Regions from separate parts of the Planococcus rifietoensis genome, predicted to be linked through region 1. Evidence: predicted binding sites of a transcription regulator. Region 1 holds the regulator's gene; the other holds the start of a gene.
The links. Region 1 encodes LexA, which represses DNA repair genes until DNA is damaged. Its sites were predicted from a motif close to CGAACATATGTTCG; they were not measured.
Positions count from the first base shown of each region.

Region 1 (4,426 bases):
TCGAATGGTATTTACTGCAAGTTGATCTGCATGGTTTGACATAGTGACATCCTCTCTGAAACTAAATTTAATCCTATTCTAGTTTAGTCAACTCTAGGGAAGAATACAACGAAAAAGAGAATAAGTATTAATTCAAATACTTATTCTCCCGTTTATTTTTAATTTTGTCTGGCGTTACGTCTTTTCCTTCCGGATCGATGACGGTGACATTTTCAATCGTTCCACGCATCGACTTGCGGAAACTTTGCAAGTATTCCTGGCGCAGCGCCGATTGTTCTTTTGCTTCTTCTTGCGACAGCCCGTCGCGCTTGGACTTTTTGGACAGTTCATTGATGCGTCCGATCTTATCTGGAGATAGCATGTAAAGTCCCCCTTTCTACTGCTCCATGGTACAAAAAAAGGCGGGACAGTGCAAGATTTCAGCTTTCTTTCATTTGCTGGTACTCGCGGAAACGGCGGTGCACCGTCGCTTTGCTTGCTTGGTAGCCGAAGCCTTGCAGCGTAACCGCGATTTCATGGAAGGTCAAGCCGCTCGCTTTTAGGCTGACGATCTGATCTACCGGAAGATCCAGTCGCTCACGGCCGTCCGGATTGCCTTTTCCTTTTAAATTGCGCTCGGGCTTATAGCCATTCTCCACCGCACGCTTCATGCCCCGTTTGATCTTGGCATTGTGGATTTTGCGCTGGTATTCTTCCACGATGGCCAAAATTTCAAGGACCATGTCATCCATATCGTTCAAGGCGATCGGGCCATGATCCGATAGCGTATAGACATCGACCTCATGTTTTTTCATGACATGCAATAAAGCGATACGTGCATGCCCTCTGCCAAGGCGCGTCTCATCTTGGATGAACACGGCATCGACCTTTTGGCTCTTCACTTGATTGAGCATCTCGAGAAGCCCTTCACGATCCATTTCATATCCGCTGTGCTGGTCACTGTATACATCTTCCACCAGGTAGCCTTGCTCGAATGCAAACGACAGCAATTCTTCTTCCTGCCGTTCGAGCGAAGTTTCCTGCTCGTCTTTAGTGGTACTGACACGGCAGTAAACTAAAGCTTTTTTCTTCATTCTGCATCACCTGCATAATATTTAGTTTCATCCGGCGTGAAGTTCAACTGTTCTGCTGGAATCTTCAATGATTGCCCTGCCACGATTTTCGTCGTCTTCAAATTATTCACTTCCATGATCTCTTCTATCCATTCATGATGGGGAGTTTCGCCGCTGAACGATTCAGCTAACTCCCATAGCGTATCACCTTTTTCAATTTGCAGCTCGCCCAATTGCTGCTTTTCGGCGTTATGGCTGATCACCGTGTAAAATGTAAACACTACTATGAGTGAGAAAAAGAAAACTAAATATGAGTTCCGTCGAAAGAATGTCATTCAAGCCGCCCCCTTTAGGATATTTGTTCGGAATGTATGTTCTCATAGTAAAGCGAACAGACGTTTCTTGTCAAGATTAAATTCGAACCTATGTTTGCATTTCAATGCCCGAGTTGCTATACTATAGATAGTTAATCTTGAATAAATCCTATAAAGAGGTGAAACTGGTGAAAAAAGTATCTAAGCGTCAGGAAGACATCCTGAATTTCATAAAAGATGAAGTCCGTGCAAAAGGCTATCCACCCTCCGTCCGGGAGATTGGCGAAGCGGTCGGCCTTGCATCCAGTTCGACAGTCCACGGCCATCTAGCGAGACTCGAAAGCAAAGGGCTGATCCGCCGCGACCCAACCAAACCAAGAGCCATCGAAATCATCGGCTCAGAAGAAGCGCTCATCGATAAGAGCCCTGTCCTCCATGTGCCACTCATCGGTAAAGTCACAGCGGGGATGCCGATCACCGCCATCGAAAACGTCGAAGAATACTTCCCGCTGCCTCAAACTTACGGCACGGAAGAAGACCATATCTTCATGTTGGAAATCATGGGTGAAAGTATGATCGAAGCCGGCATCCTGAATGGCGATTATGTCGTCGTCAAGCAACAGCAGACTGCGGATAATGGGGACATCGTTGTCGCCATGACCGAGGAAAATGAAGCAACCGTTAAACGCTTTTTCCGTGAGGACAATTACTTCCGCTTGCAGCCCGAAAATTCGTCAATGGATCCGATTATTGTCGACCAGGTGAGCATTCTCGGAAAAGTCGTCGGCGTCTACCGCCAAATCCATTAAACATATAGCCTTAATACACAAAACGATAGAAAAAAGGAGGAAAGCAAAAGTTCCTCCTTTTTTCTATCGTTTTGTGTCTACCTATAATTATCTTATGTAATCTTGATGATAGAAAGACAGCCGGAGATGCTTATCTCCGGCTGTCTTATTTTTTTAGTTTGCTTGCGTTTCTGTTACGACGATGTATTTTACCAAGTTGATGGTGATGCGGTAAATCTTGCCATTCGCTTCGTCCGTCAATTCATAAGTGCCGTTCGATGGCACTTGGCTGATGGCCGATTCCTTGTCGATCGCTTTTACTGTATGCACGATGGTATTCCCTTGATCAAAGAAGAATTCTACTTGAAACGTTTTCACCGAGATTCCTCCCTTCAAAATGAATGGAAATGCATATATTAGTGTAGCATAAACTGTTGTTTAGTTTCGGTTTTGCCATTCCTTGAAAATCATCACTTTCAGAGCCAGCATTTCTTCCTCATTTAAATCGTCGTCGAGTTCATCCATGACCTGTTCAGCTGTCATCGTGTCGTTTTCAACTGCATTTTTCATTTTCAGCAAGTTGCGGAAGCCGACTTTTTCCATCATGACACTTGCCGCATCTTCCTTAGTATCAAAAGCCAATTCCTGCTCTTCCGGCACTTGCGGTGGTTCAATTTCGATAGAATCGCTTTCATTAATTGCTTCTTCTTCCAACTGGCCCTCCATCCCGCTTTCTTGAGATTCTTGCGGAATCTCTTGCTGGGACTGCCATTCTTCCATATAGCGGCTGACTTCCGGATCCGCTTCGATTTGCTGGACCATTTCCTCCATCTTGCCGCTTTGCTCGAGTTCTTCAAATGCTTTTTGCGCTACTGCCTCCGAAGATAGATTCGGTCCCACTGCATACAAAGCGATTCCCGCGAACGAAAAGGCAATGAGAAAGACGATGATGACATTCATAAACCGCATTTTATCCCTCCAGATATTAAAAGTTCTTTCATATAAGTAAAATCTTACCACGTTTTCATCTGTCAGCGTATGTGTGAAAGGACACAAACTTTAGACAGTTTTCCTAGCGTTCGCTTTACGCCGCTTACCGTATGGCCTAAGTCATTTTCCATCATAAAAAAACCGGAGCGCTGGGCTCCGGTTTTTTCGCTATTAATACATTTTCAAGTATTGCTCGCGCTCCCATGGGTGCACGCTTGTTCTGAACATATCCCATTCGATTTCCTTCGCTTCCACGAAGTTATTCAAAATGTGTGAACCGAGCGCTTTTGTCATGACTTCATCATTTTGCAACTCGTCAAGTGCTGCATACAATGTGCCTGGCAGATCTTCAATGCCGACTTCTTTGCGTTCTTTGCGGTTCATTGCATAGATATTGCGGTCAACAGCTTTTGGCGGAGTCAAATCACGCTTGATGCCGTCAAGTCCTGCGCCTAGCAATACAGCCATAGCCAAGTAAGGGTTAGCAGCAGGGTCAACTGAACGCACTTCTACGCGTGTAGACAAGCCGCGTGAAGCAGGGATGCGGATCAGCGGGCTGCGGTTTTTACCTGACCAAGCGATGTAGCAAGGTGCTTCATAACCTGGTACAAGGCGTTTGTACGAGTTGACTGTCGGGTTTGTGACAGCTGTGAATGCTTTCGCGTGCTCGATGATGCCTGCCATGAACTGGTAAGCCGTTTTGCTCAGCTTCAAATCGCCATCTTCATCTAGGAAAGCATTTTCGTTGCCTTTGAACAAGGAAACGTTCATGTGCATGCCTGATCCGTTGACGCCGAACAATGGTTTCGGCATGAATGTTGCGTGAAGGCCGTGTTTACGGGCAATCGTCTTAACAACCAATTTAAACGTTTGGATATCATCGCAAGCTTTGATGGCATCCGCATATTTAAAGTCAATTTCATGCTGTCCTGGAGCTACTTCGTGGTGGGATGCTTCGATTTCAAAGCCCATTTCTTCCAGTTCAAGCACGATGTCGCGTCGGCAGTTTTCGCCAAGGTCCATCGGCGCCAAGTCAAAATAGCCGCCGTGGTCATTCAACTCAAGAGACGGTTCGCCTCTTTCATCAAGTTTGAACAGGAAGAATTCCGGCTCTGGCCCTAGGTTGAAATGAGTGAATCCAAGTTCTTCCATCTCTTTCAAGACACGCTTCAAGTTTGTGCGTGGATCGCCAGCAAATGGCGTTCCGTCTGCATTGTAAATGTCGCAGATTAGACGTGCAACTTTTCCTTTTCCTGTAATCCATGGGAATACAACCCATGTA
Region 1 is NZ_CP013659.2:1,648,853-1,653,278, forward strand. It holds gene tkt (transketolase) at 1-42, opposite strand, end outside; gene AUC31_RS08195 (DUF896 domain-containing protein) at 128-361, opposite strand; gene AUC31_RS08200 (YneB family resolvase-like protein) at 420-1,073, opposite strand; gene yneA (cell division suppressor protein YneA) at 1,070-1,387, opposite strand; gene lexA (transcriptional repressor LexA) at 1,555-2,175, shown strand; gene AUC31_RS08215 (hypothetical protein) at 2,329-2,532, opposite strand; gene AUC31_RS08220 (hypothetical protein) at 2,593-3,123, opposite strand; gene glnA (type I glutamate--ammonia ligase) at 3,316-4,426, opposite strand, start outside.

Region 2 (4,426 bases), 1.4 Mb from region 1:
CATTGGAGGTGCGCATGAAGCATATGTCAAAACGCATTGAACAATTGGAAGCGGAAGTCACATTGGAAGAACCGGCAATCAATGGTGAGCTGCGGCGCTTGATCGCTGAAGGTCAGGAAATCCGGGCCATTAAAGCGGCGCGTCTCGCATTCGGCTATTCGCTCCTCGAAGCGAAACAATATATCGATGGATTAAAAGAAAACGATTGAAACCAGCAGGCTTTTGAGAAACTCAAGAAAGTCGTATTTTCCGAAGCTTATCGCTCGCTTTCCGTGGGCTCGCGCCCAAGCCTCCTCAGCCGCTTTGCGTCTTGCGGGGTCTCGGTCGTCTCGCTTTACCACTGGAAAGATAAGGTCGACCTATGGGAGACATTATCTTTGCGAACGTAATGCGCAGCATTATTGAGCAGAAGGGTTTACGAGCGAACGCTTCTCCAAATAATTAGCTAGGTCATTGATTTTTAGAAATCGAAGAGGCTAAAATCTTTTGAATTATAGTGTGTTACGGAGTTGTTCAACATTCTGCTAACAGGCTTTCCTTTAGAAGGAAGGCCTGTTTTTCTGTCTTTCGGCAGGGTTTCGGCCGGAAGAAACCGAAATAAAGGGAAAGGAAAGGGGGAGGTGTGATGCGCCTCGCGACAATCCAGTGGAACGGCACGGAAGAAGCGGCACTGGTCATGAAGGACGGCTTTTTGCCATTGCGCAAGCTCAACGAACATACGGCAGAAAACTGGCCGACCGATTTGTTCACGCTGATCGAAACAGGAGAACTCGAGCTCTTGAAGAGGTGGCTGAGGGAAGAATTCGAACGCATGCCTGAAGGGGCGCTCGAAGCATCGCTCATGGCGTTTTCCGAAGCGGATTACGCGCCTTTATACCGCCATCCGCGAAAAATCTGGGGCATCGGGCTGAATTATGCCGAGCATGCGGCCGATTTGAAGGAAGTATCGCCAGACACCGAACCGGCGAGTTTCATGAAACCCGATACGACGATCATTGGGCCGGGCGATGCAATCGAGCTGCCGAAGCAGTCTAACCGGGTGACGGCTGAAGCGGAGCTCGGCATCATTATCGGAACCGAATGTAAGAATGTTTCAAGAGAAGATGCATTCGATGTGGTGGCGGGTTTCACGACGGTTATCGATATGACCGCTGAAGACATTCTCGAGAAGAATCCGCGCTATTTGACGCGCGCGAAAAGTTTCGACACTTTCTTTAGTTTCGGGCCGGAACTCGTGACGCCTGACGAAGTGGAGGCCGTACTTGAACTGACGGTGGCGACCGTCAAGAACGGGGAAGTCCACCGGAAAAACAGCGTCTCGAATATGACGTTCCGCCCGCGGGAGCTCATTGCGTTTCATTCGGAAGTGATGACGCTATTGCCCGGAGACATCATCTCAACCGGAACGCCGGGGGCCGTCGTCATCCGCGACGGCGACGTGGTCGAATGCCGCATCGATGGATTTCAAACTTTGCACAACCCGGTCGAAGATTTGAAGTTGCCGGGCCGTGAATAAATAAAAGACGGACATCCCGAATGGTGGGTGTCCGCCTTTTTCTATAATGCGGCCATGCCGCCATCCACGCGGTACTGGGCGCCTGAGATGAACGTACTTTCATCGGAAGCGAGAAACAGCACTAGATTGGAGATATCCTCGGATTCGGCGTAGCGGCCGAGCGGAATCGTTTTCGACAAAGTTTTTTCGGTTGTACCGAGTCCTTCTTCGAGCGAGCGCATCATGCGTGAATTGACCGGCGACGGGTGGACCGAATTGACGCGGACTTGATGGCGCGCACTTTCGTAAGCTGCGGCTTTCGTCAAACCGACGACCGCGTGCTTCGATGTGATATATGGGCTGACGTTCGGTGAACCGCTAAGGCCCGACACCGACGACATATTAATGACACTCCCGGAGCCTTGCTTGTACATAATCGGCAGCACGTGCTTCATGCCGAGAAAGACGCCGCGCACATTGATGGCGATGACTTGATCGAAATCTTCCACCGTCTGCTCGGTGAGCGGAGCGACACGCCCTTCGATTCCTGCATTGTTGAAGAACACGTCGATCTTGCCGAACGCTTCGACCGCTTTGTTGACATAGTTTTTGACGTCTGTTTCTTTGGAAACATCGGCTTGGACAATTTCCACGCCGCCCCTTAATTCTTGCTTCGTTTCTTGGAGCGTTTTTTCGGAAATATCGACGAGTACGACTTTTGCCCCTTCCGCCAAAAAACGTTTCGCCGTCACTTTGCCGATAGCGCCAGCGCCTCCGGTAATGACGGCCACTTTTCCTTCCAATCTTGCCATTATTTCATTCCCCCTTGAATTGATCTTTCCATCTTTGCTCTTTAAGTTTACTGATTATCCCAAATTAGTTCAAAACATTCTGTCTTTTTGGGAATTCCTTTCTTTTGCCTCTTGCCGCTTTCTAACTTTTCCATTAAAATAAGAACAAACGTTCTATATAGGAGTGGCGTCATGGGAAAACAAACAGGAAAGCCCCGCTATATCGCCTGTATCGACATGCGCAGTTTTTACGCCAGCTGTTCAGCAGTCGAGCGCGGCCTTGATCCGATGGAAGCGTGCATCGCCATCGTCGGAAACCAGGAGCGAAAAGGCAGCGTCGTGCTCGCAGCCTCGCCGGAAATGAAAAAACGCTTCGGTGTCAAAACCGGCACACGGCTATTTGAAATTCCGGATCACCCGGATATCCTGCTCATTGAGCCGAGGATGCAGTTTTACTTGGAGATTTCGATGGCCATTACCGACCTGTTCGCCCAGTACGTGCCAAAAGAAGACATCCATGTCTACAGTGTGGATGAGAGTTTCATCGATTTGACGGGCATCATTCATGTGTATGGAACTCCGGAAAAAGCAGCCATCGACATGCAGGATTCGATCATGCGCCAGTTCGGCTTGCCATCTGCAGTCGGCATCGGGCCGAATATGCTGCTGGCCAAGCTGGCACTCGATCTCGAAGGCAAGAAAAAAGGGCTCGCGCATTGGACGATGAAAGACGTGCCGAGAAAATTATGGCCGGTTTCCCCGCTCAGCAAAATGTGGGGCATTGGCAGCCGAATGGAACGCAACCTCAATAATATGGGAATATTCACAGTCGGCGACTTGGCGCGGGCGGACGTCAAACGGCTAGAGGACCGCTTCGGCATCATGGGTCATCAACTGCACCAGCACGCGCGCGGCATCGATTACTCGGAACTTGGATCGCTGCTCATCGAAGGCCAGAAAAGTTTCGGGAAAGGCCAAATTCTTTACCGCGATTATGAAACGCGTGAAGACATCCTGACGATTGTGCTGGAAATGTGTGAAGATGTCGCGATGCGCACACGGGAAGTGCGCATGGCAGGGCGCACGATCCATCTCGGCATGAGCTACAGCAAAACTTCATTCGGCGGAGGCTTCTCACGCTCGCGTTCGATCGACGAAGCAACCAACGACACCTTGAAAATCTACGCTGTGTGCAAAGAACTGTTCCGGGAATTCTACACCGGCCAGCCCGTCCGTCAAATCTCGCTGTCCATCACCAATCTGGAAGACGAAACTTCGATGCAGCTGAGCTTGTTCGAAGCGGATAAATGGCAAAGGCGGCGCCTTGGCGCAGCGATGGATGCGATCAAGCGCAAGCACGGGCCGACCGCGATTTACCGTGGCGTTTCCGGTACAGACGCCGGCACGGCGATTGACCGCACGAAGCTGATCGGCGGGCATAAAAAATGAAGTGTTTGATATAAAGCAAGCCTTGCCAATATGGCAGGGCTTTTTATTCTGCTGAAAAAATACTTGCACAAATGATCAAAGCGCTTTAATATATAAAACGTAATAATTACGATTTATTGATTGAAACAATAAGGGAGTTAGATCATATGGACAAGCGCATCCCCATTACTGTATTGAGCGGATACCTGGGCGCGGGCAAGACGACGCTATTGAATCATATCTTAACGAACCGCGAAGGCTTGAAAGTCGCAGTCATCGTCAACGACATGAGCGAAGTGAATATCGACAGCGCACTTGTCCAAAACGGCGGCTTTTCCCGCACAGAAGAAAAACTGGTCGAAATGCAAAATGGCTGTATTTGCTGCACATTGCGCGAAGACTTGATCGTGGAAGTCGAGAAGTTGGCGAGTGAGGGCGATGTCGATTATATTGTCATCGAATCGTCCGGCATTAGCGAGCCGGTTCCAGTCGCACAGACCTTCAGCTATATGGACGACGTGCTCGGGGTGGACCTGTCCGCCATGTGCCGGCTCGACACGATGGTGACAGTCGTCGACGGCCACGGCTTCTGGCGCGATTTCGCTTCCGGCGAAACTTTGCTCGACCGAAAAGAAGGGGCGACGGAATCCGATGAACGGGAAATTTCCGATTTGCTTATCGACCAGATCGAGTTTGCGGATGTGATCCTGTT
Region 2 is NZ_CP013659.2:2,999,376-3,003,801, reverse strand. It holds gene AUC31_RS14925 (hypothetical protein) at 1-209, shown strand, start outside; gene AUC31_RS14920 (fumarylacetoacetate hydrolase family protein) at 626-1,516, shown strand; gene AUC31_RS14915 (SDR family NAD(P)-dependent oxidoreductase) at 1,558-2,307, opposite strand; gene AUC31_RS14910 (Y-family DNA polymerase) at 2,479-3,735, shown strand; gene AUC31_RS14905 (GTP-binding protein) at 3,882-4,426, shown strand, end outside.
Region 2: a site for LexA is predicted at 2,449-2,462, ahead of AUC31_RS14910 (Y-family DNA polymerase). Genes of this name have one in related genera too.